One region of the Micromonospora sp. LZ37 genome, then DNA from elsewhere that is predicted to be linked to it. Evidence: riboswitches for the same ligand, from Rfam matches in the RefSeq annotation. Region 1 holds a riboswitch; each other region holds the start of a gene.
The links. Region 1 has a riboswitch for S-adenosylmethionine ahead of AC5L3Z_RS05630 (ABC transporter substrate-binding protein). Riboswitches for the same ligand answer to the same signal wherever they lie in the genome.
Positions count from the first base shown of each region.

Region 1 (10,468 bases):
CCCGGTGCCGCGTACGTCAAGGTGCACTTCAGCTCACTGCGGCTGGCCCAGGGCGACTACGTCACCGTGTCGAGCCCTGACGGCGAGGAGAGCTACCGGTACGACCGCCACCTGGACCGGGCGACCGGCTCCGACTACACCACCGACGGGCGGCCGGGCTTCTGGGCCATGTCGGTGGAGGGTGACACCGCCGTGGTGACGCTGCACAGCAACCGCGCCTCCCGTCGCAACGCCGCCACCATCGACCGGTTCTGGCGCGGCTACGACCGCATGGAGATCACCCAGCACAACCTCTCCACGCAGTCCGTCTGCAGCACCGACGCCCGCCGCGACGTGGTCTGCTACCAGAACAGCCACCCCAACGAGTACGCCCGCGGCACGGCGGTCGCGCGGCTGCTGATCAGTGGCGGTGGGCTCTGCACCACCTGGCGGGTCGGCAACTCGAACCGCATGCTGACGAACAAGCACTGCATGTCGACGCAGTCCACCGTCAGCGGTAGCGAGATGCAGTTCAACTACCAGTGCGCCACCTGCGGCGGCGCGAACCCCGGTCCCGGCACCAAGGTGAGCGGCGCGACCCTCTACAAGGTGAGCACCGGCGGCTCGGGCGAACTCGACTACACCCTGTACTCGGTGAACAACTTCACCAGCATCCAAGGGTTCGGCACGCTGTACCTGGCAACGACCGCCACCACCACCGGCACGCGGATCTACATCCCGGGGCACGGCGACGGCAGCCCCAAGCGGCTGTCGATCTACGAGAACACCCAGGGTGGCACGACGTGCACCGTGCGAAACGCGAACTACAACACCTGGAACATCAGCTACAGCTGTGACACCTCTGGCGGCAACTCAGGCTCGCCGGTACTCAACGCCAACCACCGGGTTGTCGCCCTGCACCATCTCGGCGGCTGCCCGTCGAACCAGGGCGCGAAGGCACACCTGATCTACAACGAGATCGCCAGCCTGATCGACAACGGCTGACGAGCACGACGAGGGGCCGCCGGAGCGCGCCTCGCGCTCCGGCGGCCCCTCGCCCGCCTCCGTGGCCCGCCGGCACTCGCCGCTGAGCTGTGGACGGCGCGAAGAGCCGCCTGCCTCCACACCTCGACGCGCACGGCGCCCGGCAGCAGCCGGGCGCCGTGGCGTCAGTGCCGGGTCAGGGCAGGTCGATCGGGCGCAGGACCCGGTCGACCGCGTGAGCGATCTGCCGGTTGCCCTTGTTGATGTCGTACGCCGCAACCCGCGGGTTGCGGTCGTCGGTGTCGACGTCGATCAGCACCTGCTTGTGGAACCATTGACGTTCTCCCCGCCCTCAAGGACGGAGGTTCCCTCCGCGCTGCGCGTGGACCGCGCGGCGTCCGGGTGGATTCCTGCTTCTCGGCGCGGTGCCGGCACGGGTGCCGGTCTTACCTGCGCTCCACAGGCGTTTAGGCTCTCCCAGCGTCCCTGGGCGAGCACGTTGATCGCCGCGTTGACGTCCCGGTCATGCACCGCGCCGCAGGGGCAGGTCCACGACCGGACGTTCAGCGGCTTGGGTCCGTCGAGCCGGCCACACGCCGAGCACGTCCGGGACGTGGGCGCGAACCGGTCGATCCTGGCGAAGGTGCGCCCGTACCGTGCGGCCTTGTACTCCAACATCGCCGTGAACGACGCCCAGCCGGCGTCGTGCACGGACTTCGCCAGTCGGGTGCGGCCGAGACCGGTCACGCACAGGTCCTCGACGTACACCGCTTGGTTGTCGCGGATGATCCGTGTCGAGAGCTTGTGCTGCCAATCCCGCCGCGTGTGGGTTACCCGAGCGTGCGCACGAGCGAGTCTGCTGACGGCTTTCTTGCGATTGTTGCTGCCCCGCTGCTTGCGGGACAGGTGCTGCTGCAGCCGGCGCAGTTTGCGGGCCGCCCGGCACAGGAACTTCGGTGCCGCGATCTTCCTGCCGTTGGATAGGACCGCGAAGTGGGTCAGCCCCAGGTCGATACCTACCTCGGACTCGACAGGCGGCAAGGGCTCGTCGGCCGCCTGCACGACGAACGAGGCGAAGTACCGGCCCGCCGCGTCCTTGATCACCGTCACCGACGACGGATCCGCCGGAAGACTGCGCGACCAACGCACGTTCAGGTCGCCGACCTTCGGCAGCCGCAACCGTCCGTTGTCCAGCACCTTGAACCGGGAGTTCTTCGTGAACCGGATGGCCTGCCGGTTGTCCTTGCGAGACCGGAACCGGGGTGGGGCCACCTTGCGACCCTTGCGCTGGCCGCTAACCGAGGCGAAGAAGTTCCGGTACGCGATGCTCAGGTCCGCGAGGGCCTGCTGGAGAACAACTGCCGACACCTCGCCAAGCCATGCCCGTTCGGGCGCCTTCTTCGCCTCGGTAATCAGCCGCTTCGACAGCTCACCGTCGGACAGGTAGGGCTCGCCCGCCTCATGGGCCTGCCGGCGTGCGCGCAGCCCGTCGTTGAACACCACCCGCGCACACCCGAACGCCCGCGCCAGCGCCTCCTGCTGCGCGGGCGTCGGGTAGACGCGGTAGTTGTACCGGAGCTGCACACCGGACAAATTACCATTGGTCTATGGGTGAGACTGAGGGCATCCGGACCGGCAGGCACCATGTCTCCGACGCCTACCTGGTCTTCGTGGCGAAGTTCCGACACAAAGGTGTCCAGCGACCGGCACCTGACCCGCCCGGAGGAAATCATGCCGGCGATGCGCGCCGACTTCGAGTGCGAACTGGTTGAGCGCAACGGTGAAGGCCAGCACGTCCATCTGCTGATCAGCTTCCCACCGAAGGTTGCCCTGACGAAGCTCGTCAAAGCCTCAAAGGCGTGTCATCGCGGCGAACCCTTCGTCGGTGCGTCCAGATCCGTGACTGTCGTCACGACCAATTGCTTCGCACCGACTCCGCCCGGCGGATGCACCGTTCTCAGCCCAGTTCGGCGACCACCTTCGCGGTGAGTTCCCGGACCACGTCGACCAGCAGGTCCACGTCGGCCTCGGTGGTACGCCAGTTGACGATCGCCGGTCGCAGCGCGACCCGTCCGGCGTGGATGGTGGTGCCGACGTAGACCCGGCCGTCGGCGAGCAGCGCCGCGCCGAGCCGCCGGTTGACCTCGTCGAGCGCCTCCTCGGCCAGACCGGCGGGGCGGGCGCGGAAACAGACCACGCAGAGCGGCACCTCGGCCAGCCGCTCCAGCTCGGGCGCCTCGTCCACCCGGCCGGCCAGGCGCTGGGCCAGGTCCAGGTGACGCTCCACCATGGTCCGATACCCCTGCCGGCCGTACGCGGCCAGGGTGGCCCAGATCGGCAGCGACCGGGCCCGGCGGGACGACTCCGGGCCGAGCAGGGCGTAGTCCGCGCCCTCCCCCGGCGTCGGCAGGGCGCTGCCCTGCCCGGGCAGGTACGCCGCCCCGGGCATGCCGAACGCCGCCGGCAGACGCGCCGGGTCCCGCAGGAAGGCGAAGCCGCTCTCGTACGGCACGTTGAGCCACTTGTGTCCGTCCCCGGCGATCGAGTCGGCGCGCTCCATGCCGGCGACCAGCCCGGCGGTCCGCGGCGACAGCGCGGCGAAGATCCCGAACGCGCCGTCGACGTGCAGCCAGGCGCCGTGCCGTTCGGCGATGTCGGCCAGTTCCGCCACCGGGTCGAAGTCCCCGGTGTCCACCTCACCGGCGATGGCGATCACCACGGCGGGGGCGGCGAGTTCGCCGAGGCGCCGGTCCAGGGCCGCCAGGTCGACCCGGCCGGCCGCGTCGCGGGAGTGCACCTCGACGGCGTCACGGCCGTGCCCGAGCAGCTGCAACGCCTTGCGGTCGCTGGGGTGCAGGTAGCCGCCGGAGAGCACGGGCATGCGGGGCAGCCCGGCCAGCCCGTCGGCGGCGACGTCCACGCCGTGCCGTTCGCCCCACCAGTGGGTGGCGGCGGCCAGGCCGGTGACGTTGGCGAAGGTGGCGCTGGCGACCAGTGCGCCACCGAAGGTGGTGGGCAGCCCGAACAGCTCCCGCAGCCAGGTCAGCGCGATGGTCTCCACCTCGCTGGCCAGCCGTGAGGAGGCGCGGAACGCGGCGTTCTGGTCGAGCAGCGCGGCCGTCCAGTCGGCCGCGAGGGCAGCCGGGGTGACCCCGCCGACGACGAAGTGGAAGAAGCGCGGACCGGCCGATCCGGTGGCGGCGGCCGTGCCGACGCGCAGCAGCCGGTCCAGCGCGGCCGCCGCGCCGTCGCCGTGCTCGGGCAGCGGCCCGCCGGCGGCCGGCTCCCACAGCTGGCCCAGCAGCGCCAGGCTGGCGGGATCGAGCACCGGGCGGTCCGCCAGCGACGACAGGTACGGCCCGGCCGCCTCGTACACCTGGCGCAGCGCGTCGTCCCCGCCGGTGTCCCGCAGCGGATCGGTCATCGGGTCCTCCTCGGCTGGGCGACCGGACGCCGGCGGCGCACGGCATCCCACCCTGGCATCCCGGTGCGCCACCGCGCGGCGGCCAATTCCGTCGTCGTGGACCTCCCCCGTCCGGCCGGGTAAGGGGCGGACGTGAGGGCCGTCATAACGGCTGGACGATCCGGCCGGGGTTGCTGCTAGCCTTCTGTCCAGGTCATGAGCGCCAGCGTCAAGCCCCGGCTCGCTGGCCGGCAACCCTCCTCCACGGTGGGGTGCTCCGGGTGAGGACCAGGCACCGGTAGTCGTCGGTGCAAGCGTGGCCTGGTTCCCAGGTCATTTCCGGCCGAGGGAGAACCATGTCTGCTCATCGTCCCGCTCCGCCCGTCGTGGGCGCCCCCGAGGCGTCGTCCGGGCGACCGACCGGCGTCGCGCTGGTCCGGCGGCGGCACGTCGACCTGATGCGGGTCTGCAGCGACGGCTGTCGCCGCCCCGCCACGCGGTAACCGAACCCTCTTCCCCGTACCACTTCAGCGGTGCGCCCCCTGCGCGGGCGCGCCGTCTCCCGGCGTGCCCGCGCGCCCGCCGCCGATCAACCCGGAGACACCTGTGCGATTCCTTCCTGCCCTGTCCAAGGTGGCCGCCCTGGGCGCCGCCGCCGTGCTGGCCGCCACCACGCTGACCGCCTGCGCCGACGACTCCGCCCCGACCGCCGCCAACCCGTACGGCCTGCTCCAGCCGGGTGTGCTGCGCGCCGGCACGCTCACCGACGCGCCGCCGAACGTGTACCTCAAGGACGGCCGGTTCACCGGCTTCGACAACGACCTGCTCACCGCGGTCGCCGCGAAGGCCGGCCTGAAGGTGGAGTTCGTCGGCACCGACTTCTCCGCGCTGCTGTCCCAGGTCAACAACGGCAAGTTCGACGTGGGCAGCTCCTCGATCACCATCACCGAGGCGCGGAAGAAGACCGTCGACTTCGGCAACGGCTACGACTTCGGCTACTTCGGCCTCGACGTGCCCGCCGGCTCCCCGATCAGCGGCTTCGACCAGCTCGCCGGCAAGCGGGTCGTGGTCGTGCAGGGCACGGTGCAGGACGACTACGCCACCGGCAAGGGTCTGGACCCGGTGCGGGTGCCCGACTACAACGCCGCGATCAACCAGCTCAAGGCCGGCACCGCGGACGCGTGGATCGCCCCGGCCGAGATCGGCGAGAAGTCGGCCGCCGACAGCAACGGCAAGATCAAGGTGGCGGCCAAGGAGCTCAGCCCCGCCCCGACCGCGTACGCGTTCGCCAAGGGCGACGACAAGCTGCGCGAGGCGCTGAACAAGGGCCTCGACGAGGTCATCGCCGACGGCACCTGGACGAAGCTCCAGGCGCGGTACTACCCGGGCCGGCCGATCCCGGCGGACTTCACCCCGGGCAGCGGCACGGTGGCCGCGCCGTCGGCGTCGGCCGCCTCCTGACCGGTACGGATGACCAGCGAGCGGGGCGGACGGTGATGGCCTGATGGACACGTGGAGCACGCTGTGGGAAACCTTCTTCGACGGCGACTCGATGCGCGAGGCGCTGCCCGAGATGCTGACCGTCGGGTTGCCCAACACCTTGATCCTGGCGGTCACCGCCGCCCTGCTCGGCTCGGTGTTCGGGATGCTGCTGGCCATCGCCGGCATCTCCCGTACCCGGTGGTTGCGCTGGCCGGCCCGGGTCTACACGGACATCTTCCGGGGCCTGCCGGCCGCGGCGACCATCCTGCTGATCGGCGTCGGCCTGGCGCCGCTGGGCATGCGGCTGTGGGGACCCAACCCGTACCCGCTGGGCATCCTGGCGCTGTCGCTGATCGCCGCCGCCTACATCGGTGAGATCTTCCGCGCCGGTATCCAGAGCGTGGAGGCCGCCCAGCTGGAAGGGGCCCGGGCGCTCGGCTTCTCCTGGGGCGAGGCGATGCGCCTGGTGATCGTCCCGCAGGGCGTACGCCGGGTGCTGCCCGCCTGGGTCAACCAGCTGATCGCCCTGATCAAGGACTCCAGCCTGGTCTACTTCCTCGGACTCCTGGCCAGTCAGCGGGAACTGTTCCGGATCGGGCAGGACTACGCGGCGAACACCGGGAACCAGTCCGCGCTGCTGTTGGCCGGTCTGTTCTACCTGGCGCTGACGGTGCCGCTCACCCACGCGGTGAACTGGATCGACCGACGCCTGCGGCAGGGCCGCGCCGCTGCCGTACCCCCCGAGGACGACGGCGAGACCGCCCTGCCACCGAAGCACCCGACCCGGAAGGACCCGCGATGACGGTCACCGCCACCACCACCTCGGTCAGCCTCGGTGTCCGCGACGTGCACCTGGCCTTCGGCGCGCACAAGGTGCTCCGCGGCGCCGACCTGGACGTCGCCCGGGGCGGCACCGCCTGCGTGATCGGCCCGTCCGGCTCCGGCAAGTCCACCCTGCTGCGCACCATCAACCGGCTGATCGAGCCGGACTCCGGCGACGTGCTGCTGGACGGCCGCAGCGTGCTGCGCGACGACCCCGACGCGCTGCGCCAGCGGGTGGGCATGGTGTTCCAGCAGTTCAACCTCTTCCCGCACATGAGCGTGCTGCGCAACGTCACCCTGGCGCTGCGGAAGATCAAAAAGCTCTCCGAGGACGAGGCCGTCCAGGTGGCCCGGGCGCAACTCGAGCTGGTCGGGCTGGCCGCCAAGGCCGACGCCCGGCCGGCGCAGCTCTCCGGCGGGCAGCAGCAACGGGTGGCGATCGCCCGGGCGCTGGCGCTCCAACCGCAGGTGATGCTCTTCGACGAGGCCACCTCCGCGCTGGACCCGGAGTTGGTCAAGGGCGTGCTGGGGGTGATGGCGGACCTGGCGGCGGGCGGGATGACCATGGTGGTGGTCACCCACGAGATGGGCTTCGCCCGCTCCGTCGCCGACACCGTCGCCTTCATGGACCACGGCGTGGTCCTCGAGGCCGGCGAACCCGCCGCGGTCTTCGAGGCGCCGGAGCACCCGCGGCTGCGCCGCTTCCTGTCCCAGGTGCTCTGAGCCCGGGTCGACCGCCGGCCCTCAGACGTTCCGGACCTCGTCGGGCGGGCCGGCGAGGTCCCGGGCGGCCTCGGCCCAGGCGTCGTCATCCCCGATGCGGCGCTGCTGCTCGGCCTGGTCCTCGATCCACCGGGCATGCGCTTCCCAGGCGGACTGCTTGCTGGTGCCCAACGCCGCGCCGATCTGCGACCAGGAGGCACCGGTGGCTCGCGCCGTGCGCACCGCCAACTGCCGGCCGTAGCCGGCCTTGCGCGCGATCACCTCGCTGAGTGCCAGCAGCTCCAGCGCCTCGGGCGCGCTCAGCGACACCGCGTCCGGCTCGCCCGCGTCGGACCCGTCCCGGCCGGCCGGCGCGAGGGCGTCCCGCACGCGCAGCTCCTCGTACCGGGCGGCGGCGGTCAGGAGTGTGAACTGGCGTTCGATGCTGTCGGGTGTGTGCATGACCCCAGCATGTCGTCAAGTCGCCCTGACGTCAAGCCGACCTGACGATTGCGTCGACCGAGGACCGTCACAGGTGATCACTACAGTCGCCGGCATGTCCTGGACGCGCCAACTGCCGGCCGACCTTCCCGAGGGCCAGCTGATCACGCCCACCGACGGTGACCGCCCCCGCTACTGGCTGAGCACCGCGCCGGCCCGACCCGGGCAGTGGGCCCGCCGGCGGGCCGGTCATCGCCAGACCGGGCTGTGGCCCCTGCTCACCGTCCCCGACACCGGTCTCGCGGACCCGTCGTCCCTGTTCGTCGACGACCACCTGGGAATCTCGTCGCCGGACGACCACGACGCGGCGACGGTGCTCAGCCGGTGGTGGCACCAGTTCCTGCCCGAGGAGGACGACTCGTCCCGCCGCCGCTTTCTCGACCCGGTGGGCACGACCTGGCCGGGCACCGCCCCGCCGCAGGTTCATCACGACCCGGCCGACGAGATCGCCGACTGGTTCGCCGATCAGCTGCGGGACGACGAGACCCGCCTCGCGCTCGTTCCCGCGCCCACCGGCGCGGACGCGCTGACCGCCCTGGCCTGGACCGGGCCGCTCAACCACGACGACGACACCGCCCGGTTCACCGCCGTGCTGCGCGACTGGCAGTCCCGGTTCGGCGTCCGGGTCGTCGCGCTCGGCCCCGACACCCTGTACGTCAGCGTCGCCGCTCCCCCGATCACCACCGAGGACACGCTGCTGGTGGCCGCCGAACACCTCGCGTTCTGCCCCGACAATGTCTGGCAGGGCAACCACTCGACGCTCGGCGAGTACGCGCAGGCCCTGTTGGGCACCCGCGGCTGGGCGTTCTGGTGGGACTGAACGACTCCCGGCGGTGACGCCGACACCCCGGTCCCGGTGCCGCACACCCGTCGGCTCGATGCCGCACCGGCCCGGCAACGCCACGACGCCGCCCCCGGGTGAGCGGGGACGGCGTCGGAGGCGCGGGACCGGCGCGGTCAGGTCATGTCGTCGTAGCGCCGGTCGATCGGGGCGGGCGCGGCCACCGGCGCCGGGGCGCCGACCGGCCCGGAGAACTCGACCGCCGGGGTCGCCACAACCGGTTCGTCGTCGAGTTGCAGCGGTGACACCTCGTCGTCGGCGACGCCGGCGTAGACCTCCTTGCCCCGCCCGCGCCGCTTGTCGTTGAGGAACGCCACCCCGACCGCGACGAAGTAGAGCAGGGACAGGGACAGGGCCAGCAGCGTCATGCCGAACGGGCCCGGGTCCGGGGTCGCGACGGCGGCGAAGGCGAAGCAGATGAAGATCACCGCGCGCCACCAGCTGAGCAGACGCTTCGCGCTGGCCACCCCGGTGAAGTTGAGCATCAGCAGGATCAGCGGAAACTCGAACGCCACCCCGAACAGCAGGATCATGTTGGTGACGAACGAGATGTACCGGGTGACCTCGAGCTGGGTGGAGGTGCCGGTGACACCGGCCTCCAACAGGAAGGCCAGGCCCTTGTCCACCACCAGGTAGGCCAGCACCGCGCCGCCGGCGAACAACGGCGCCGCGATGGAGACGAAGACGTACGCCCACTTGCGCTCGTGCCGGTGCAGGCCCGGCGCGATGAACGCCCAGAGCTGGTACAGCCAGACCGGCGCGCCGATGATCAGACCGATCCAGAGCGCCAGCTTCAACTTGAGGATGAAGCCGTCCGCCGGCGAGAGCAGCAGGAACTGCTGACACTTGCCGAGGGCGTCGGTGGCGCCCGGCAACCGGCAGTACGGCTCCTTGAGCAGGTCGAACGCCGGCTGGGCGAGCCAGAACCCGCCGATCAGCCCGCCGACGATCGCCAGCGAGGCGCGGAAGAGACGGGTACGCAGCTCACGGACGTGTTCCATGAGCGTCATGGAGCCGTCGGCGGCCCGTTCGAACTCGCTCGGGCCGCGCTTGCGAAGCGCGAAGGCCACGGTGCTCGGGCCCCTTCAGGTCAGTTGTCGCGGACGCGCTGCACCGGGTCGACCGGCGGGGCGACCGGCTGCTGCGGAGCCTGCTGCGGGGCGTACTGCTGCTGCGGCTGGGCGGCGGGCTGCCCCCCGTAGGGCTGCTGCTGCTGCGGCGGCTGCTGACCCGCGTACGGCGGCAGCGGCTGGTAGCCGGCCTGCGCGTCGGCCTTCTCGGCCAGGTCGCGGTCGTCGTCCTGCAGGCTCTTGGTCTCCGCCTTGATGATCCGCAGCGAGCGGCCCAGCGAGCGGGCCGCGTCGGGGAGCCGCTTCGCGCCGAAGAGCAGAATCAGCACGACCACGAGTACGGCGATGTGCCACGGCTTGAGGGCACCCATGGGAAGCTCCAGTCGCTCTGTGTCGAGGGGTGGGTCGCAGCCCATCGTACGTCTGTCGAGGGCCGTTGCCACCCGCCGGTCCGCTGGTGACGCGTCCGGCCGGTGAAGTCTCGACCACCCTCGCGTGTCCCGTCAACCACCTAGGGCGTTCGTCCGTGCGCGAAAGGGGCACCGATCGCGCAGCCGGCGAGCGGTCCACCGACCGAGGTCGATCAGCTGTCCCGCTTGGCCTTGATCAGCTCCACCCGCCGGGTGGTGGTCTCGACCTGCCGCTGGAGCGTCTCGGCCCGCTCGGAGAGCGCCTCGGCGGCCT
Region 1 is NZ_JCADBL010000002.1:330,587-341,054, forward strand. It holds gene AC5L3Z_RS05605 (trypsin-like serine peptidase) at 1-984, shown strand, start outside; gene AC5L3Z_RS05610 (hypothetical protein) at 1,160-1,282, opposite strand; gene AC5L3Z_RS05615 (RNA-guided endonuclease InsQ/TnpB family protein) at 1,276-2,547, opposite strand; gene AC5L3Z_RS05620 (transposase) at 2,608-2,952, shown strand; gene AC5L3Z_RS05625 (pyridoxal phosphate-dependent decarboxylase family protein) at 2,921-4,387, opposite strand; SAM riboswitch class IV at 4,579-4,689, shown strand; gene AC5L3Z_RS05630 (ABC transporter substrate-binding protein) at 4,973-5,827, shown strand; gene AC5L3Z_RS05635 (amino acid ABC transporter permease) at 5,871-6,650, shown strand; gene AC5L3Z_RS05640 (amino acid ABC transporter ATP-binding protein) at 6,647-7,393, shown strand; gene AC5L3Z_RS05645 (hypothetical protein) at 7,415-7,834, opposite strand; gene AC5L3Z_RS05650 (DUF4253 domain-containing protein) at 7,929-8,693, shown strand; gene tatC (twin-arginine translocase subunit TatC) at 8,831-9,784, opposite strand; gene tatA (Sec-independent protein translocase subunit TatA) at 9,805-10,155, opposite strand; gene AC5L3Z_RS05665 (hypothetical protein) at 10,368-10,468, opposite strand, start outside.

Region 2 (10,468 bases), on a different contig from region 1:
GGGGTGGCCGCGTACGACGCCTTCGCCGGTCTCTTCGGCGGCGGTCGCGGCATGCCGCTGCACCGGCACCTGACCCGGGAGGGCGCCCGCCGGGTCTTCCCCAGCCTGCGCGCCGAGGGGCTGGCCGGCGCCATCCGCTACTACGACGGCCAGGTCGACGACGCCCGGCTCGTGGTGACGCTGGCCCGCACCGCGGCCAGCCTCGGTGCGACCGTGGTGAGCAGCGCCCGCGCCGTCGGGCTGATCCGGCAGGCCCGCGAGGTCACCGGGGTGCGGGTCCGCGACCTGGAGGCGCCGACCGACTCACCGGACGCCGAGTTCGAGGTACGCGCGCGCACCGTGATCGGCGCCACCGGGGTGTGGAGCGACGACATGTCGCGGATGCTCAACGACGTCGGGCTGCGCCCCGGCATCCGGGTGCGGGCCTCGAAGGGCGTGCACCTCGTCGTCCCCCGCTCGGCGATCACCGGCGAGACCGGGCTGATCCTGCGGACCGCGACCAGTGTGCTCTTCGTCATCCCCTGGGGCGGGCACTGGATCATCGGCACCACGGACACCGACTGGCGGCTGGACCGCTCCCACCCCTCCGCCTCCGCCCGCGACATCCAGTACCTGCTCGACCAGGTCAACACGGTGCTCGACCGGCCGCTGTCCACCGCGGACATCGAGGGCGTCTACGCCGGGCTGCGTCCGCTGCTGGCCGGTGAGGCTGACTCCACCTCCAAGCTCTCCCGCGAGCACGCGGTCTTCGAGCCGATGCTCGGGCTGCTCCTGGTCGCCGGCGGCAAGTACACGACCTACCGGGTGATGGCCGCCGACGTGGTGGACCGGGCCGCCTACCGGCTGGGTGGCGCCCGCCCCTCGCGCACCGCCGACCTGCCGCTGCTCGGCGCCGACGGTTACGCGGCCATGTGGCGGGACCGGGCCGACCTGGCCCGCCGGCACCGGGTGCCGGTCGGGGTGGTCGAGCACCTGCTGGAGCGCTACGGCACGCTCACCCTCGAGCTGCTGGCGTTGATCGACGCCGACCCGTTGCTCGCCTCGCCGCTGGCCGGTGCCCCCGAGTACCTGGCCGCCGAGGTGACGTACGCGGCCCGGGCCGAGGGGGCGCTGCACCTGGAGGACGTGCTGACTCGGCGTACCCGGATCTCCTTCGAGACGATCCACCGGGGCCTGGAGTCGGCCGGGCACACGGCGGAGCTGATGGGCGCGGTCCTGGGCTGGGACGCGGCGACCCGGGAGCGTGAGGTCGCCCACTACCGGGCGCGGGTGGAAGCGGAGCGGGAGTCGCAGCTGATGCCGGACGACGCGACCGCCGACGCGGCCCGGCTCGGGGCGCCCGACGTGCGGGGCTTCGCCGCGGACCGCGGAGTCGACGGCGACAGTGTCGAACTTCCCACCTCGTCCCGCTGACCGATCCCTCGCACAGTTCGATCCATCGATGGCCGTCCGGTTGGCGGGTTACGGGCGCTACCTACGGTGGGGTAGGTTCCGGCGCGTGGTTCCCCCTCAATGGTCGCGCGTGCTGACGATTACCGCCGCTGCCGTCCTGACGATCGGCCTCGGTGGCTGCTCGATGTTCGACTCGGACCGGAGCGGGTCCACACCGGACCCGAAGGGCGCGGGCGTGACCGCCCCGGCGGGCGGTGCGGCCGGTGCCGGCGCGGGCCGGGTCAGCCTGGTCCAGAAGCTCGGCCAGGACGGTCCGCTCCGGTCGCTGAACGTGGCGCCGGACGGCCGGTGGGAGTGCGCCGACTGCGCGGGTGACGGGGTGACCTCGACCGGCGCCCTGGGTCCCGAGCAGGTGCAGCGGTTGCAGGCGCTGCTGGCCGACCCCCGGCTGGCGCAGGAGACCGACCAGGCCCGCCAGTACCGGGTCAGCTGCATCGACGCGTTGACGTCGAGCCTGGTCACCGCCGCCGGTCTGATCACCTCGCAGGACTGCCCGGGCGAGGAGCGGCCGCCGGTGGCGCACGAGATCCTGCTGCTGCTCACCCAGGCCACCCCGGCCGAGCCGACCGCCTGACCGGCCGCACCCGCCGGCCGGTCAGAGCACCTTGCCGGGGTTGAGCAACCCGTCCGGGTCCAGCGCCGCCTTGATCGCCTGGTGCACCCGGACACCCACCGGCCCGATCTCCCGCGCCAGCCAGTCCCGCTTGAGCAGCCCCACCCCGTGCTCGCCGGTGCAGGTCCCGCCGAGCTCCAGACCCAGTCGCATGATCGCGTCGAAGGCTCGCCGCCCCCGTTCCAGGCTGGCCGGGTCGGCCCGGTCCACCACGATGTTGGGGTGCATGTTGCCGTCCCCGGCGTGCCCGACCACGCCGATCGGCACGTCGCACTCCTCGGCGATCCGGGCCACCCCGTCGAGCAGCGCGGCGAGCGAGCCGCGCGGCACCGCCACGTCGTCGATCACCAACCCGCCGTTGCCGTCCGGGAAGGCGTCCGCGGCGAACTTCTCCATCGCCGGGTGCGCCAGCCGGCGGGCCTGGAGCAGCGCCGCCGCCTCGACCGCGTCGGTGGCCGCGTACACCTCCTCGGCGCCGGCGGCCTCGCAGACCTCGGCCAGCCGGGCCAGGTCGTCGGCCGCCCGGGCGCCGGTGTCCGCGGCGGCCAGCAGCAGGGCCTGCGCGTCGGTGCGCAGCCCCATCGGCCGGTACGCCTCGATGGCCCGCAGGTGGGTCCGGTCGAGCAGCTCCAGCAGGCTGGGGCTGAGCCCCTTCGCCGCGATGTCGGCCACCGCCGTGCCCGCCTCGGTGGTCGACCCGAAGACCGCCACCATGGTCAGCGACTCCTCCGGCGCCGGGCGCAGCGACACGGTGACCTCGGTGATCACCCCGAGGGTGCCCTCCGAGCCGACGAAGAGCCGGGTCAGGTCGTAGCCGGCGACGCCCTTTGCGGTGCGCCGGCCGGTGCGCAGCACCTCGCCGGAGGCGAGCACCACCTCCAGGCCGAGCACGTACTCCGTGGTCACGCCGTACTTCACGCAGCACATGCCGCCGGCGTTGGTGGAGACGTTGCCGCCGATGGTGGAGGACTCCCAGGAGCCCGGGTCCGGCGGGTAGTACAGGCCCTGCTTCGCCACCGCCGCGGCCAGCGTCGCGTTGACCACGCCGGGCTGCACCACGGCGATCCGGCTCACCGGGTCGATCTCCCGGATCGCGTCCATGGCCACCGTGCTGAGCACCACCGCGCCGTCGACCGCGTTCGCGGCGCCGGCCAGCCCGGTCCGCGCGCCCTGCGGCACCACCGGTACGCCGTGCCGGGCGGCCGCCCGGATCACCGCGACCACCTCGTCGGTGCTGCGCGGGCGGGTCACCACCAGCGGGGTGCCGGCCGCGCAGAGATCCGCCTCGTCGCGGCGGTGCATCTGGAGCAGATCCGGGTCGGTGAGGACGGCGCCGTCGCCGAGCGCCGCGCGTAGGTCGTCGAGGAGGGGGGATCCGGCCATGCGGGAGAGGCTATCCGGCGGCTAGATTGGCCGCCATGCTGTACCTGGACCGTCCCGCCTGGCCGTGGCGAGGGCGGCTCTGGTCCCATCTGATCAGTGACGTCTCCCACGCCGAGCTGCACGCCTTCGCCGAGGCGCTCGGCGCGCCCCGCCGCGGCTTCGACCGGGATCACTACGACATCCCGGCCGAGCGGTTCGCCATGGCGGTCTGGCTCGGCGCCCGGGTGGTGCCCAGCCGCGAGCTGGTCCGCCTGCTCCGCGACGCCGGCCTCCGCCGCCCCAAACACCTCGTCCCTACCGCCGGGGCGCGCTGACCCGCCCCGCCGGGTGGTCAGCGGCGCAGGGTGGCCAGCTCGCGGGTGAGGTTGGCGCGGGCCGGCGCCGTCCAGCGCCCGGCCAGCGGGGGCAGGCGGTACAGGGCGGGCAGGGCGAGCAGGCTCTCCAGCACCCGGGCCCGGCCGACCCGGAAGTCCGGTTCGCTCACGTGGGCGTACTCCCGGCGGATCGCGGCGGCGTACGTGTCGTACTCCGCCGGCGGCGCGGCGAGGACCGCGAGGTCCGCGTCGCAGAGCAGGGCGCCGTTGCGGTCGTCGGCCGCCACCGCGTGCCCGGCGGTGAGCAGCACCAGCCGGCGCACCTCGGCCACCGCGGCGGCCGGCAGCCCCAGCCCGGCGAGGAGCGTGCCGGCCAGCGCGGCGCTCTCCCGCTCGTTGGTGTCCCCGCCGGCCCTCGGGTCGTAGACCGCGTCGTGGCACCAGGCGGCGAGCCGGACCAGGTCCGGCCGCTCCGCCAGCGGCGCGTACGCGTTGACCACGTCCAGCACCGCGCGGAGGTGGGCGGGGGCGTGGTGGTGCCGGTGCGGTTCCCGCCAGCGGGTGAGCAGCCCCTCGCCGGCCTCGGTCAGCGCCGGGGTGTCGGTGGCTCCCGCCCGCCGGGCCGCCGTCCGCCACCGCTCGATCAGCTCCGTCACCCCGCCGAGTCTGCCGCAGACGACGAGGATTCACCCTGCCCGGGACGGGTAGTCCCCGCCATGGCCGTGGCCCGGGACCGACGACCGTCGCTGGCGCAGCGTGCCGGTCTTCGCGACGGCGCGGTGGACGTCGACGCGCCCCGGATCGCCCAGGCGATGCGGGAGCTGCGCCATCGGAGCCGGGCCACCCTGCACGACCGGCTGCACCGGGTCCGGATGGCCGTGGGCCTGGCCCTCCAGGCGGGGCTCGCCGCCACGCTGGCCTGGGTGGTGTCGCACGAGCTGCTGAACAATCCGCAGCCGGTCTTCGCGCCGATCTCCGCGGTCGGCACCCTGGCGGCCTCGGTCGGGCAGCGGCTGCGCCGCACGGTCGAGCTGATCGTCGGGGTGGCGATCGGGGTGCTCCTCGGCGACATCCTGATCTACTTCCTCGGCGCCGGGGGATGGCAGCTCGGGCTGGTGGTGACCTCGGCCATCCTGCTGACCATCTTCTCCGGCGCGAGCGTGGCCATCGTGATCCAGGCGGCGGCCACCGCGGTGCTGATCGTCACGCTCAGCCCGTCCACCCAGAACCTGGAGATACCCCGCTTCGTCGACGCCTTCATCGGCGGTGGGATCGCGCTGCTGGTGACCGCGATCCTGCTGCCGCTCAACCCGCTGCGGGTGATCAACCGGGCCGCCCGCCCGGCGCTCAACCTGCTCTCCGACCAGCTCGACATCTGCGCCGAGGCGCTGCGCAACCGGGACCGGGGCAGCGCCCAGCGGGCCCTGGAACGGCTGCGGGAGAACAAGGAGGAACTGGCCGTCTTCCAGGAGGCGATCGAGGGCGCGAAGGAGACCAGCACGCTCTCGCCGGCCCGCTGGCACCGGCGCAGTGAACTCACCCACTACGCGGAGGCGGCCGACCCGATCGACCGCGCTATGCGTAACAGCGGCACCCTCATCCGGCGGTCGGTGACCCTGATCGAGGACGAGGAGCCGATCCCGGAGCCGATGCCCGACGCGGTGTCCCACCTCGCCGAGTCGGTCCGTCTGCTCCGGCACGAGTTCGCCATGGGGGAGGAGCCGGAGCAGGCCCGCGAGCGGTCGCTGCGCGCGGTCAGCGAGGCCGGTCGGGCGTACGCCCAGGGGGTCGGCTTCTCCGGCAGCGTGGTGATCGCCCAGGTGCGCACCACCGCCAGTGACCTCCTGGTCGCCTCCGGCATCGAACAGGAGGACGCGAACCGGCTGATCCGTCAGTCCTTCGGCGAGCTGGAGAGGCCGAAGGGGGAGCCGGCCCAGCAGGGAGCCACCGCGAGGCCTCCCACCGCCCCACCCCTGGGTTGAGCAGCCGGGGCGGGGCGCTGTCCCCCGCCCGTGGGCGCCCGGTTCAGCACAGGGCGGCGAGGGCGGCCAGCAGCCGGTCGACGTCGGCCACCGTGCTGCCCAGGCCGATGCTGGCCCGCAGCGCGGTCGGCGGGAGGTCGTCCCGTCCGCTGCGCGCGGCGGCCTCGGCGAGCAGCCGCCGGGCCAGCGGGTGGGCGCAGAAGAGCCCGTCGCGCACCCCGATGTCGTGCTCCCGGGCCAGGTATCCGGCCACCTCGCCGGAGTCCCGCCCGGCCAGCACGAACGAGACGATGCCGACCCGGGGCGCGTCGGGAGCGAAGGAGCGCAGCTCGACCGCGTCCGGCAGGGCGGCCAGCCCGTCCCGGAGCCGGGCGAGCAGCCGCTGCTCGTGGGCGTGCAGCGCGGCCCGGTCCGCCCCGGCCAGCGCCGCGCAGACGGCGGCCAGCGCGACCGCGCCGAGCAGGTTCGGGGTGCCGCCCTCGTGCCGGGCCGGGCCGGTGGCCCAGCGGACGTCGTGGGTGGCCGCCCCGACGTGGCTGGTGGCGCCCCCGCCGGGCAGGTACGGCGGGGCGGCGTCCAGCCAGTCGGCCCGCCCGAGCAGCACCCCGGCACCGAACGGGGCGTACAGCTTGTGCCCGGAGACGGCCAGGTAGTCCACGTCCAGCGCGGCGACGTCCACCGGCGCGTGCGGGGCGAGCTGGGCGGCGTCGACGACGGTCCGGGCGGCGTGCCGGCGGGCCACCCCGGCCAGCTCGGCGACCGGCCAGCGCTCCCCGGTCACGTTGCTGGCCCCGGTCACCGCGACCAGCACCGGTGGGCCCGCGTTCCCGCCGCGGCGCAGCTCGGTCAGCGCGGCGTCGAGGGCCCGCACGGCCCCGGCGGGGCTCTCCGGCACCGGCAGCCGGACCGAGCCGCGTGGCCAGGGCAGCAGGTTGGCGTGGTGCTCCCCGGCGAAGGTGACCACCGTGGTGCCGGCCGGCAGCGCCCGGGCCAGCAGGTTCAGCGCGTCGGTGGTGTTCCGGGTGAAGACCACGTGGTCTCCGGCGCGGGCGCCGAAGGCGTCGCCGACCGTCTGCCGGGCCCGCTCGTAGGCGAGGGTGCAGCGCCGCGACAGCGCCCCGGCGCCGCGGTGCACGCTGGCGTACCAGGGGAGCAGCTCGGCCACCGCGTCGGCGGCGGCCCGCGCGCACGGCGCGCTGGCGGCGTGGTCCAGGTTGACCTGCCCGGGTACGCCGAGCACGGCGAGCGGGTCCGGCCCGCCCGACACCGTGGGGGCGGGCGGGGCGAGGGCGACGGTCATGGCGGAGCCTCCGGGGTCCGGGGACCCCGGGGTGTGGGCACACCGGGACGGGGTCCGCGCTTGCCCAGCACACGGATCGGGCCGGGCCCGGTCATCACCCGGGGCACCCCACCGCGAACGTACGAGGGTTGCCGGCCAGCAAGCCGGGGCTTGATGCTGGCGCTCGTGACCTGTCGCCGAGCATAACCAGCGTGGGAGCAGCCGACCCAGGGGGCCGGAGGTGGCTACGCTGACCGCATGGCCGACACCCCGCCCGGCGGTCCCCCGCCGCCGCCGACCGTGCCCGCCGTCCACTCGCCGGGCGCCGGGGCGCCTCCCATGCCGCGGCGCCGACCCGGTTGGCGACGGATCCTGGTGCTGGTGGGGTTGGGGCTGCTGATCGCGGCCTGCGCGTTCTACATGCTCATCCGGCTCGGTTCGAGCCTCGGCCCGGAGGCGCTGCTGATCGGCATGGCCGCCGCGGTCCTGCCGGTGCCGGTCCTGGTCGCCTGCTTCCTCTGGCTCGACCGGTACGAGCCCGAGCCGCTGAAGTACCTGGTCTTCTGCTTCGCCTGGGGCGCGTTCGTCTCCACCGCGGCCTCGCTGACGGTCAACGAGAACGCCGCCAAGCTCTTCGAGGGCTGGGGGTTGCCGTCGGCGCTGACCGCGGTGCTCGTGGCCCCGTTCATCGAGGAGCTGACGAAGGCGCTCGGCCCGATCCTGCTGCTGGTCTTCCGCCGCCGGGAGTGGTCCGGCATCACCGACGGCCTGGTCTACTGCGGGCTCTCCGCGGTCGGCTTCGCGATGGTGGAGAACATCCTCTACCTGGGCGGGTACGGCTACGCCTCGGGCGCCGACCAGTGGGGCCCGGCGACGGGCTTCCGGCAGGTCATCGCCATCTTCATCACCCGCATCCTGCTCTTCGGCTTCGCCCACCCGCTCTTCACCGCGATGACCGGGGTGGGGCTCGGCATCGCCGCCCGTAGCGCCGACCGGCGGGTGCGGGTGCTCGCCCCGGTCGCCGGCCTGCTGCTGGCGATGATGCTGCACGGCACCTGGAACCTGATCCCGACGCTGGTGCAGGCCACCGGCGAGTTGGTGATCTTCCTGTACGGCATGGTGGGCCTGATGGTGCCGATCTTCTTCGGCATGGTCGGCTTCGCGGTCTGGCTGCGGGCCTGGGAGGGGCGGCTCACCGAGCGCACCCTGCCGGACTACGTACGGGCCGGTTGGCTCACCCCGCCCGAGGTGGCGGCGCTGGGCAGCCTGGGCCGCCGGCACGCGGCCCGCAGCTGGGCCCGCCGGGTGGGCGGTGACCCGGGGCTGCGGGCGATGCGCGGCTACCAGTTCGCGGCGACCCGCCTGGCGTTGCTGCGCGACGGCATGCGCCGGGGGCTGGACCGCAAGCCGGCCGACCGGGAGCGGACCGCCCGGGACGAGAAGGCGCTGCTGGAGGCGATCGCGGCGTACCGGGCGTACTTCGTCGGGCGGGACCCGCAGGCGCCGGTCGGGGTCTGGGACGGGCAGCGTTACCACCTGCGCTTCCCGGACGGGTCGCAGCGCGTGGTGGAGGCGCCGGACTCGCCGGTGGTCCCCATCCCGGTGGTGCTCGGCCCACCGCCACCGCCGGTCTCCCCGGCCGGCTACGGCCCGCCGGGTTGGTACGGTCCGCGCCCGGCCGCCCCGTGGCCGCCGCCCGGCCAGGGCTGAGCCGGCGCCCGTCAGGGCGCGGTCAGGGCCGCGCCAAGGGCCGTGCGGCGGTGCGGTCAGGTCATCAGGCTGGTGAGGAAGTCCCCGAGGCCCTGGGCCAGCGCCATCAGGCCCGCCCCGATCGCCTTGAACATCTCGGCGGCGCCGTCGGGCCGGAACGCCATGAAGTAGATCAGGAAGAAGGCGCCGAGCCAGAGCAGGAGCTTCTTCACGAGTACCGGCATCGTCCCTCCCCAGGGCGCTGGACGTCGCTGGCTTCCCGGAGGAGAGCGACACAAACGACGGCGCCGCCGGGGCGGGGCGGGGGACTACAGGTAGAGGCCGGTGTTCCCGGTGGGCTCGCGCTCCACCCGCTCGGCGGCGACGGCGTGCACATCGCGCTCCCGCAGCAGGACGTAGCCCCGGCCGTGCAGCTCGACCTCGGAGCGGTCGTCCGGGTCGAAGAGCACCCGGTCGCCGGAGACGATCGCCCGGACGTTCGGGCCGACGCCCACGGCGGTGGCCCAGGCCAGCCGCTTGCCCATGGTGGCGGTGGCGGGAATGACGATGCCGGCGGTGGAGCGGCGCTCACCCTCGCCGCCCTCCAGGCGCACCAGCACGCGGTCGTGCAGCAGGCGGATGGGCAGGCCGGAGTCGATGTTCTGGTCGGCGGTCACGGAGAGAGACGCTACCGGGTGGCCGGTGGGTGACCTGCCGGTGGTTGGCCGGTGACGGGCCGGGGCAATGTGTGGCGGAACTGCCCTACCGTGGCGCTGTCGGACGTACCCTGTCCGGACGTCGTCGTGGACGGCCCGGTCTGTTCCTGAGGAGGTGCGCTTGAGCCGTTTCGAGCGGGTACGCGGAAGGCTCCGCCGCGCGTACGAGTCCGGCCGCCAGTCGGTGCGCGCCGAGGGCGGCGACCGGGAGGACGTACGCGAGGAGGCCGGGCTGGCGTCCCCCGCCTCGCCCGGGCCGGTGGCGCCCCCGTCGGCGGCGGTGGTGGGCGCGGGCCCGCCGACCGCGACGCACCAGTCCACCTCCAGCCGGGACGACGAGGACGTGCCGCACGCCCTGCGGATCGCCGCCGCCTGGTCGTGGCGGTTGATCGTGATCGGCGTGGTCACCTGGGCGCTGCTGAAGATCGTCGGGACGATCAGCATCGTGATCATCCCGCTGGCCATCGCGCTGCTGCTCTCCGCGCTGCTGGCGCCGGCCGTGGGCTGGCTGCTCCGGGCCCGGCTGCCGAGGTCGCTGGCGACGGCGGTGGTGCTGGTCGGCGGCCTGGCCGGGGTGATCGGCACGCTGACCCTGGTGGTCAACGAGTTCATCCAGGGCGTGCCGGAGCTGAGCGAGAAGTCCTCGCAGGGCGTACGGCAGATCCAGAACTGGCTGAAGACCGGCCCGCTGCACCTCTCCGACAAGCAGCTCGACCGCTACATCGAAGAGGCGCAGGGCTGGATCAACGGCAACACCGAGCGGTTCACCAGCGGGGCGCTCTCCACCGCCTCCACCCTGGCCGAGGTGCTGACCGGCACCGTCCTGGTGCTCTTCGCGACCTTCTTCTTCCTGCGCGACGGCAACCGGATCTGGCGGTTCCTGGTCCGGCTGCTGCCGGTGGCGGCCCGGTGGAAGGTCGACGACGCCGGCCGGGCCTCCTGGTCGACGCTCGGCGCGTACGTCCGGGCCACCGTGCTGGTGGCCTTCATCGACGCGGTGGGCATCGGCATCTTCCTGGTGATCTTCGACGTGCCGTTCG
Region 2 is NZ_JCADBL010000001.1:22,317-32,784, forward strand. It holds gene AC5L3Z_RS00080 (glycerol-3-phosphate dehydrogenase/oxidase) at 1-1,413, shown strand, start outside; gene AC5L3Z_RS00085 (hypothetical protein) at 1,523-2,026, shown strand; gene AC5L3Z_RS00090 (FAD-binding oxidoreductase) at 2,048-3,448, opposite strand; gene AC5L3Z_RS00095 (DUF4031 domain-containing protein) at 3,484-3,762, shown strand; gene AC5L3Z_RS00100 (HD domain-containing protein) at 3,780-4,418, opposite strand; gene AC5L3Z_RS00105 (FUSC family protein) at 4,485-5,744, shown strand; gene AC5L3Z_RS00110 (aminotransferase class V-fold PLP-dependent enzyme) at 5,788-7,044, opposite strand; SAM riboswitch class IV at 7,096-7,215, opposite strand; gene AC5L3Z_RS00115 (PrsW family intramembrane metalloprotease) at 7,282-8,733, shown strand; gene AC5L3Z_RS00120 (hypothetical protein) at 8,790-8,957, opposite strand; gene AC5L3Z_RS00125 (GroES family chaperonin) at 9,042-9,389, opposite strand; gene AC5L3Z_RS00130 (AI-2E family transporter) at 9,550-10,468, shown strand, end outside.
Region 2: linked by a shared signal. The riboswitch ahead of AC5L3Z_RS00110 (aminotransferase class V-fold PLP-dependent enzyme) and the one ahead of AC5L3Z_RS05630 (ABC transporter substrate-binding protein) in region 1 are both predicted to bind S-adenosylmethionine.

Region 3 (10,468 bases), on a different contig from region 1:
CGCCGCTGCCGTGGAAGTCCGAGAACGCGGCCGACTGGTTCACGAAGACCCCGCCGGTCAGGTTGCAGGACAGGTGCACCCCGACGTCGACCGCGGCGGCCTCGGCGGCGTCCAGGACCGCCTCGTCGGTCGAGTAGACGGCTGCGGTCAGCGCACCCTTCTCCCCCACCGTCGTCCGCATGATCTCCAGGCTGTGGGCGGTGGAGTCGGTGGCGATGGCGAACGAGATCGGCCCGAACCACTCCCTGCCGTAGGTCGCGGTGTCGTCGGCGGCCAGCTTGACGATGGTCGGCGTCCGCACCACCGCGCCGGGCAGCGCCGGGTGCTCGACGGTACGGGACTCCAGCACCGGCTCGCCGACCTTGGTCACCTCGTCGAGCCGCTCCAGCACCCCGTCGTTGACGATCGCGCCGGTCAGCTCGACCCCGCGGGCCGGGTCGGCGGTGAGCTTGCCCACCGCGGCGGCGATCCCGCCGGCCACCTCGTCGAAGCTCTTGTGCCCCTGGTCGGTCTCGATGCCGCCCGCCGGGATGAGGATGTTCTGCGAGGTGGTGCACATCTGGCCGCTGTAGAGGGTCAGCGTGAAGCCGAGGTTGCGGCACATCCCGGCGAAGTCGTCGGTGGAGTCGACGACGACGGTGTTCAGGCCGGCCTTCTCGGTGTAGACGGCCGCCTGCCGGGCGTTCGCCTCCAGCCAGTCGCCGTACTCGGTGGAGCCGGTGAAGTCGACGATCTTGACGGCCGGGTGCAGGGCCAACGTCGAGGCGAGCTTCTCACCGGGGGCCTCGGGGGCGAGCAGCATCAGGTTCGGGTCGAAGCCGGCTTCGGCGAGCACCTCCCGGGCGTACCGCACGGTGATCGCCAGCGGCAGCACCGCGCGGGGGTGCGGCTTGACCACCACCGGGTTGCCGGTGACCAGCGAGGCGAAGAGCCCCGGGTACGAGTTCCAGGTCGGGAAGGTGTTGCAGCCGATCACCAGGGCCACACCGCGCGGCACCACGTGGAACGTCTTGGTCATCCGCAGCGGGTCGCCCTTGCCGGCGGCCTTCTCCCAGCCGGCCGTCCGCGGGTGCCGGGTCATCTCCGCGTACGCGTAGGCGAGCGCCTCCAGCGCGCGGTCCAGCGCGTGCGCGCCACCGGCCTGGAAGGCCATCACGAACGCCTGGCCGCTGGTGAACTGCACCGCGTTGGCCAGCTCGAAGATGTGCTTGTGCAGCCGGTCGAGGATCTCCAGGCAGACGCCCACCCGGACCTGCGGCCCGGCGTCGCGCCAGGCGGGCAGGGCGGCGGAGGCGGCGGCCACCAGCTCGTCGGCGCCGGCGTGCGGGTAGCGCACGTTCAGCTCCAGCCCGAACGGGCTGGTTTCGGTGGCGACCCGGTCGGCGCCCGGCTGGTCGAGGGGGAAGTCGCCGTTCAGGTACGCCTCGAAGGCGGCCTTCCCGTCGGCGGCGGCGGTCTCGCCGTACACCCGGGGGCTGGGTGACTCGGGATAGGCGGACCAGTACCCGCGCTCCGTGATCGCGGTCAGCGCACGGTTGAGGGTGTCGGCGTGCCTGTCGTACAGGGGATGCGGGGTCTCCGTCATGCCCGCCATCATGCCGCAGCACCGGCCGGGCCGGTAAGGGCCGCGACCCGGGGCGGCCCCCGCCGGGCTGTCCGGTGCCCGACGGGGACCGGCCGGGATTGGTCCCCGCAGCGGTGGGTAACCGCCGGGCTCCGGCCAGGAGAGGACGGCGGGTGGGAACCACCGAGATCCGGGTGCACGGGGTCGCCGAGAAGGGGCCGGAGGCGATCCTCGACCGGCCGGTGGTGACGCGGGTCGCCGGGGACGACGACGCCGGCTTCTACCGGTCCCGCCCCGGCTTCGGCGACCCGGCGGGCCCCGACGGCACGACGCTGGAGGCGTACCGGTGGAGCGGGCTGACCGGCGGCACCGCGCGCCGGACCTTCTCCCTGGTCCTGCTCCTGCCGTTCATGCTGAGCAACATCGCGGTCTGGACGTTGCCGGTGCCCGGCCGGGGCGGCGCCGCGGCGCGGGCGCTCTGCCGCCTGCTGGCCGCGACGATGACCGCGATGTACGTCCTCTCCACGGTCGGGCTGTGCCTGGACCTGATCGCCTGGCAGTGCGCGGCGTACCCGAGGTGCATGGAGGGGCGTCGGGAGATCTCCTGGCTGGGCGGCGTCCCGCCGGGTCAGCGCCTCGCCGTGCTGGCCGTGCTGCCGCTCATCGCGGTCGCGATGATCTGGCGGCTCGGCGCGCGGAGCCTGCAACTGCCGGAGGACGGCGTCGGCACGCCCGGGACGGGCGCGGACCGGCTCGACACACCGGACTTCTGGGACACCCGGGCGCTGCTGCGCCGGCTGCGCTCGGTGCACGTGGCGGTGGCGTTGGCCACCCTCGACGCCGCGCTGCTGCTGGTCCTCGCGCGGCGCGACGCCGCCCCGGTCGGCTGGCTGCTGCTCGCCGCGGACGCGCTCCTGCTCGTCGGCGCGCTCGCGCTGCTCTGCCGGCCGGCGATCGAGCGGCACAGCGAGGAGCGGCGGGGCCGGATCGCCACCGCGGGACTGCGGTGGACGGCCGCCGCGCTCACCGTGCTGACCCTGGGGTACGCGGCGGCGCCCCGGCCGCCCTGGTCGGCCGAGGGCGCCCTGCCCGGATACGGCGAGCTGGTGTCCGGGCTCTTCGTCGGGCAGTTGGTGCTGCTCGCGGTGCTGGGGCTCGTGGCCCTGGCGCAGCGCCGCGGCCTGCCGCGCCCGCGCACCCTGCTGACCGGAGTGGCGGCCCCGGTACTGACGTCGGTGGCGATCGGGCTGGCGGTGGCCTACTCGTCCGCGTTGACCTACGGCCTCGCCGAGTACCTGGACCGGGGCCACAGCCCGACGCCGGCGCGGGCGCTGCCGCCCGGCGCGCCACCGCTGGCGCCGCCGATCGCCTACCGCTGGGCCACCCTCGGCTTCACCCTGGCGGTGATCACGGTAATCGTGACCGCGCTGCTCGGCACCTGGGTCCGCCGGGCCCACCGCCGTCGGGCCGCCGAGAAGCTGGTCCGCCGGGACTTCCCGGAGGCGTCCCGGGTGCCGCCGGAGCGGGTCCGGGCCGTCCGCGACGCGATCGTCCTGGCCCAGCTGACCAACCGGGTCGGGCCCCTGCTGCCCGCCGCGTACGCGGTGCTGGCGGCGCTCACCCTGACCGCGGCCGGGCTGTCGATCGTCGACCTGGGTCCGGGGTCCGTCGCCCTCCTGTTGGGTGGGCTGCCGCTGGCCCGGCCGGTGGTCTTCGTGACCGACCTGGGCGCCCTGCTGATCGGCCTGTTCGTCCTCGGCCTGGCCGGGGCGGGGCTGGTCGCCTACCGGTCCGGCGTGATGCGGCTGGTCGGCGTGCTGTGGGAACTGGCCACCTTCTGGCCGCGCGCCGCGCACCCCCTCGCCCCACCCTGCTACTCGGAGCGGGCGGTGCCGGAACTCACCCGCCGGATCGGACAGCTCACGGCAGACGGGAACACCGTGGTGCTCTCCGGGCAGAGCCACGGCAGCGTGCTGCTCGCGGTGACGGTGCTGCAACTGCCGGATCGCTGCCGGCGGCGGGTCGCGCTGCTCACCTACGCCGCACCGCTGGGCAACCGGTACCGCGCGGTCTTCCCCGGATACGTCGACGGCGCGCTGCTGCGCCAGCTGGGTGACGGGCTGTCCTGGCGGTGGATCAACCTCTGGCGGTACACCGACCCGGTCGGCGGGCGGATCTTCCTCCCGGACGAGTTCGACGGCCCCGACGACCCGGCGGCCCGGGTGGACCGCTGGGTACGCGACCCGAAGAGCCTGCTCATCGCGCCCACCGACACCGTGCCGCCGCCGGTGCAGGGGCACCGGTTCACCCCGGACGAGGACATTCACGCCGCAGTCCGGGAGCTGGTCCGCCGGTTCGACGAGCCGGACGGGTGACCGCGGTCAGAGGGTGAGCTGCCAGTCGGTCCAAGCGTCCACCGGGCGGAAGCCGAGCCGCTCGTTGATCGCGATCATGTGGCTGTTGGCCGCCGCGTTGAAGGTGTCCACCACGCGGACCGCCGGCTCGTGGGCGATCAGGTGGGACAGGTTCTCGATCTTGGCGAGCAGGCCGAGCCGGTGGCCCCGGTGGGCCGGGTCGACGATGGTGATCTGCTGGAACGCGTGCCAGTCGGCGGAGGGGCCCACGTCCAGCAGGGTCCAGGCGACCAGCCGGCCGGACGCCTCGTGGCGCACCCCCAGGTGGTAGCGGCGCCGGCCGCGGGCGTCCAGCGCCCGCTCGGTGCCCCGGACCCGTTCGGCGTCCACCCGCTCCGGCTCCCACTCCACGTCGCCGAGGGGGGCGTCGGTCATCAGCCGGCCGTCCAGGTAGGCGACGTCCGCGACGTACTCCGGCGGGGTCGCGCCCTGCCAGCGGACCGACCGGTAGCCCTCCGCCCGGCTCCGGGCCTCGGCCAGCACCGCCGCCAGCGCGTCGTGGTCCACGCCGGCGACGTCGAGCCGGCGGCGCACCTCCGCCAGCGCCGGTTGGGCACCGACCGCGGCGGCGAACGCGCCGCCCGCCGCCGACCGGGCCGGCCCGCCGGGCAGCGCGGCGACCGCCATCGCGAGCACCCGCTTGCGGCCGTGCTCCCGCAGCAGCCGGACCCCGTACTCGTGCAGCGCCCGGCCGACGCCCCGGCGCCGCAGCTCCGGATGGACCACCAGGTCGGCCGTGGCGTTGTCGGTGTTGTCCAACTGCGGCAGGTCCACGGCCAGGTAGCCGGCGGGCACGCCGTCCAGCCGGGCCAGCGCCCAGCGGGTGACGGTGCCGGGCATCGGCGTGTGGAAGAGCGCGTCGAAGCGCCGCCGGCAGAAGGGCGGATAGTCCGGCACGTCGGCGGCGCCGACCGCCGCGCCGATCCGGTACGCCTCGTCGACCGCAACCCGGTCGGCGCCGTCGAACGACGCGATGGTGATGCTCATCCGCCGAGGATGCCCGCCGAAATGGCGATCGGGCCAGCGAATTGTTCGCCGGCCCGATCGGACGTGGTCGGGAGGGTCACTCGCACAACGCCTCCGGCGTTGGGTCGCAAGAACTTCAAGAGTCTCCGGCGAAATGCCCTCCCGCACGGAGCATCTTGCGCCGTCCGGTTACTGGCGTCAAGTCCTTGTCGGCGGGTTTTCCGCACTCACAGCGAAAAGCCAGTTACCCGGCGGATCGCCCCGATCCCCCGTCCGGGCGATCCGTCCGAGCACTGCGGCGCCCTCCGCTCGCCGTTTGCGGCGTGTCGGGGTGTCCGGGCGGCGGGTGGCCGCGACACGCCGCAAACGGGGTCGATCAAGCGGGCCGACGGCCGACCCGACGGGCTGCCGGAGGGCGGCGGGGCAGGGAGTCAGGACAGGAGACCGGCGTCGCGGGCGGCGCGCAGGGAGGGCTTGATCCGGTGGGTCGGGCCGACCTGGCCGGCCACCGCGTCGATGGTCTTCAGGCCCTCGCCGGTGTTGAACACGACGGTCTCGGCGGCGGGGTCGAGTCGCCCCGCCTCGACCAGCTTGCGCAGCACCGCCACGGTCACCCCGCCGGCCGTCTCGGCGAAGACCCCGGTGGTACGGGCGAGCAGCCGGATGCCGTCGCGGATCTCGTCGTCGGTGACGTACTCCATCCAGCCGCCGGTCCGACGCACCGCCTCGAGGGCGTAGAGGCCGGCCGCCGGGTCGCCGATGTTGAGCGACTTGGCGATGCCGGTCGGCTTGACGGGGGTGATGACGTCGCTCTCGGCGTGCAGGGCGGTGGCGATCGGGTTGCAGCCGGCGGACTGCGCGCCGAAGACCTTCCAGCCGCCGGCCGGCGCCTCGACCAGGCCGATCTCGACCAGCTCGGAGAACGCCTTGTCGATCTTGGTGAGCAGCTCGCCGGAGGCCATCGGGACCACCACCTGGGCCGGGATGCGCCAGCCGAGCTGCTCGGCGACCTCGTAGCCCAGGGTCTTCGATCCCTCGGCGTAGTACGGCCGGACGTTCACGTTGACGAACGCGGTGTCCTCGAACTCGTCGGTCTCGACCAGTTCCCCGCAGAGCCGGTTCACGTCGTCGTACGAGCCGTCGATGGCGACCAGCTCGCCGCCGTAGACGGCGGTGGTGACCACCTTGCCCTGCTCCAGGTCACCGGGGATGAAGACCACCGAGGGCACCCCGGCCCGGGCCGCGTGCGCGGCGACCGAGTTGGCCAGGTTGCCGGTGGAGGCGCAGGCGAAGCGGGTGAAGCCGAGCGCCCGGGCGGCGGTCAGCGCGACCGAGACCACCCGGTCCTTGAACGAGTGGGTCGGGTTGGCGCTGTCGTCCTTGACCCAGAGCGGCGCGGTGATGCCCAGTTCGGCGGCGAGGTGCGGGGCGGCGACCAGCGGGGTCAGCCCGGGATCGAGGGTGACCCGGGTGGCCGGGTCCTGGCCGGCGGGGAGCAGGGCGGCGTACCGCCAGATGTTCTGCGGGCCGGCCTCGATCTGCTCGCGGGTGACGGCGGCCAGCGCGGCGGTGTCGTAGTCGACCTCGAGCGGCCCGAAACACTCGTGACAGGCGTGCTGGGCGGCGAGCGGGTAGCGGGCCGAACAGGCGCGGCAGACCAGGGCGCGGGCGGGGCCGGCGACGGTGTCGATGCCGGGAGCGGCGAGCGTCGACGTCATGTCGAGGAGTCCTCTCATCTTTCCCCACATCGCAGGGTGCGGCGGGGACGGAATTGGCACCTGCCCCGCCGGTGGCTCAGCGATGAGCGCGCGGGGTGGTTGCCGGGGCGTCGTCGGGCCGTATCCCTCAGCCCCTCTGGATGAGGTATGCAGTTGTGCCGCCGATTCTACGACCCGACGCGGGCGCCGCCACCCGCCTGTCCCACGCTGTGAACGCCCTCCGCCCGGCCGAAATCCGCACGAATTCCCGGAAGTCCTGCGGTCAGCTGGTGACGTCCTTGCGGGTGAAGCGCCAGAAGGCCAGCCCCCAGAAGAGCGTGGCGTAGCTGACCGCCGAGATCGCCCCGCGGACCACGTCGTCGGTCTGCACCGGCGTGGAGAGCAGCCCCAGCCAGGCCGTGCTGTAGTGGGTGGGCAGGAAGTCGCGCAGCGCGCCGAGCGCGGTGATCTGGTCCAGGATGCTGGAGAGGATCCAGAGCAGCACCGCGCCACCGACCGCGCCGAGCGCGGCGTCCGTCGTCACCGACAGCAGGAACGCCAGCCCGGCCACCACCAGGAGTACGACCGCCAGGTAGCCGAGCACCGCCAGCAGCCGCAGCAGCCCGTCGGTCGGCGCCAGCTCGGCGGCGACCTGGCTGCGCAGCGGCTCCCAGCCGTACCGGAGGGTGCCGGCGAGCAGGGCGGTGCCGGCCAGCAGCAGCAGGGCCAGCGCCGAGTACGCGAGCGCGACCAGCAGCTTCACCGTGAGCAGCCGGGCCCGGGGCACCGGCACGGCCAGCAGGTAACGCAGGCTGCCCCAGCTCGCCTCGCTGGCCACCGTGTCCCCGCAGAACAACGCGACGACCACGACCAGCAGGAACGACGCCGACACGAAGATCGAGAAGAGCGCGAAGTTGAGCCCGCCCGAGGTGGCCAGCTCGACCAGGCTGCCGAACTCGTTGCGCCCGTTGTCGTCGTCGTCACCCGAGTCGAACTGGAACGCGATCAGGATGATCAGCGGCAGCAGCACCATGAAGCCGAGCGCCAACTGGGTACGCCGCCGCGACGCCTGCCGGCGGAACTCCGCGGCGAACGGCAGGGTGGCCGACGGGCGGTAGCCCGCCGCCGCCCCACCCGGGCCGACCGCGGTCCCGGCGGCGGTCGACGTCCCGCCCGCTTCCGAGGCGCCCGTGCCACCCCCGGGTGAACCCACCGAAGAGCCCGTCATCACCGGTCCCCGCTTCCCCGAGAGTTCTCGCCCACCAGGGCGAGGAACGCGTCCTCCAGGCGGCGCCGCGGCACCACCCGGTCCACCCCGATGCCGGCCCGGACCAGCTCCGCCACCACCTCGCTGCGCGCGGTGCCGTTGGTGTCCACCACCAGCTGGCCGTCGTCGTCGGGCAGCACCCGCACCCCGTCGAGCCGGCCGAGCACGGCGCGCGCCGCCTCCGGGTCGGTCACGTCGAAGAGCACGCTCGGCGACTCGCCGACGATCTCCTCGACCGGGCCGGACGCGACGATCCGGCCCTTGTTGACCACCACCGCGTGGGTGCAGGTCTGCTCCACCTCGGCGAGCAGGTGGCTGGAGACCAGCACCGCCCGCCCGTCGGTGGCGTAGCGCTGGAGCACCCGGCGCATCTCGGCGATCTGCGGCGGGTCCAGCCCGTCGGTCGGCTCGTCGAGCACCAGCAGCTCGGGCAGGCCGAGCATCGCCTGGGCGATCGCGAGCCGCTGCTTCATGCCGTGGCTGTAGTTCCTGATCCGCCGGTGCACCGAGTCGCCCAGGCCGGCGATCTCCAGCGCCTCGGCGAAGTGCGCGTCGGCCTCCGGCCGGCCGGTCGCCCGCCAGTACGCCTTCAGGTTCTCCAGGCCGGAGAGGTGCGGCAGGAAGCCCGGCCCCTCGACCAGCGCGCCGATCCGGGACAGCACCGGGGAACCGGGCACCAGCCGGTGTCCGAAGACGTAGATCTCACCGGCGGTCGGTTGGGTCAGCCCCATCAGCACCCGCAGGGTGGTGGTCTTGCCGGCCCCGTTCGGGCCGAGCAGGCCGACCACCTGACCGGGATGCACCTCGAAGTCCACCTGGGACACGGCGACGAAGCCGTCGGCGTACTCCTTGCGGAGCCGGCGGACGGCGAGCGGGATGCCCGCGTACTCCGGGTGGACGGAGCTGTCCTGGCGGCGGTGGCGGCGGCGGGCGACGGCGACGACCACGACGAGCCCGACCGCGATGGCGGCGAGCAGCCCGACCAGGATCCAGCGCCACGCGGTGGCGGTGGTCGGGATCGGCTCGGCGTCGACCGTCGGCAGGCTCACCGGGCCGTCGCCGGCGGCGACGACGTGCACGGCCGGCTCGGCCGGCGTGGCGTACGCCTGGTCGGAGGTGGCCACCACGACCCGCAGCCGGTGCCCGGCCTCGATCCGGCGGACGATCGCCGGCAGGGTGACGGTCACCGGTCGGGCCGCGTCGATGGTCGCCGGCAGGCCGGTGAGCCGGACCGGGGCGACCAGGCCGTCGGGGAGCGTCGCGGCGCCGGTCGGGTCGACGTCGTAGAGCTTGACGAAGAGCACCGCCTCACCGGTCGGCGACGCGGCCCGGATCGGTACGGTCGGCGCGCCCACCACGTCCACCGCCTCGGCCAGCGGCGCCGACTCGAAGCGGGCGTGCTGGCCGGGGATGTCCCCGGCCACGCTGTCGAGCAGCGACCCGAGCGCGCCGGCGAACGGCACCGACGAGATCGGGGCCGGGTTGCCGGCGGGCGGGTTGGCTACCGGCTGGGCCGGGCCGGTCACCCGGACCTCGCGGCGGGCGTCCCCGGCCACGCCGGTGTAGTCGGTGGTGCGGTAGCCGGTGGCGACCAGGCCCCGGTCGAGGGCGTCGAAACCGGCGATCCGGGAGAAGGTGAAGTCGTCGCCCGGCGCCTCGCCCCCGCCCTTGACGTAGTGGTCGAGCCACTGCGCGGTGAGGAAGTCGACGCGGTCCGAGTCGCTCTGCGGCCCGGCGCCGCCGTCGTGGCCTCCGGTGAACCAGGCGACCCGCACCGGCGTGCCGGCGGCGGCGATGCCCCGCGCGTTGGCGTCGGCCTCGGTGAGCGGGAAGAGGCTGTCCGCCTCCCCCTGCACCAGCAGGGTCGGCGCCTTGATCCGGTCGAGGACGCCGGCCGGGCTGGAGCGGCGCAGCCGGTCCACGGCGGCCTGGTCGGCCCGGCCGGTGCTGGCGATCCGCAGGTACGCGGCGCAGACGTCGGCGGCGAACCGGCCGCAGGACGGGTCCGCGGCCCCGGCGGGCGCGTACCCGGGGCCGGTGCCCGGCCCGGCACCCGGCGCCGGGCTGGCCGGGCCGGCCGACGCGGGCGCCCCCTGCGGCTGGGCGGACGGGACGCCGGAGATGCCGGCCGGGCCGGAGCCGGCGTTGCCGCCCCCGCCGAAGAAGATGCCGGCCCAGCCCTTCTTGAACACGCCCTCGGTGGCCGGTCGTCCGGTGCTCTCCGGCAGGAAGGAGCGGGCCAGGTCGTTCCAGGTGATCATCGGGACGATCGCGTCGACCCGCTGGTCCTGCGCGGCCAGCAGCAGGGCCAGGCCACCGCCGTAGGAGCCGCCGACCACGCCGACCCGGGGGTCACCGGCGGCGTCGGTGCGGATCTCCGGCCGGGCGGCGAGCCGGTCCAGCAGGCGTTGCGCGTCCCGGACCTCGTGGTCCGGGTCGTCGAGGTGGATCTGGCCGCCGCTGCGGCCGAAGCCGCGGGCCGTCCAGGCCAGCACCGCGTAGCCGCGGCTCACCAGGTCCTCTGCGTCGGAGCGGACCGAGTCCTTGGTGCCGCCGAAGC
Region 3 is NZ_JCADBL010000001.1:2,897-13,364, reverse strand. It holds gene paaN (phenylacetic acid degradation protein PaaN) at 1-1,585, opposite strand, end outside; gene AC5L3Z_RS00035 (hypothetical protein) at 1,738-3,939, shown strand; gene AC5L3Z_RS00030 (GNAT family N-acetyltransferase) at 3,946-4,965, opposite strand; gene thrC (threonine synthase) at 5,376-6,662, opposite strand; SAM riboswitch class I at 6,674-6,809, opposite strand; gene AC5L3Z_RS00020 (ABC transporter permease) at 6,925-7,869, opposite strand; gene AC5L3Z_RS00015 (alpha/beta fold hydrolase) at 7,869-10,468, opposite strand, start outside.
Region 3: linked by a shared signal. The riboswitch ahead of thrC (threonine synthase) and the one ahead of AC5L3Z_RS05630 (ABC transporter substrate-binding protein) in region 1 are both predicted to bind S-adenosylmethionine.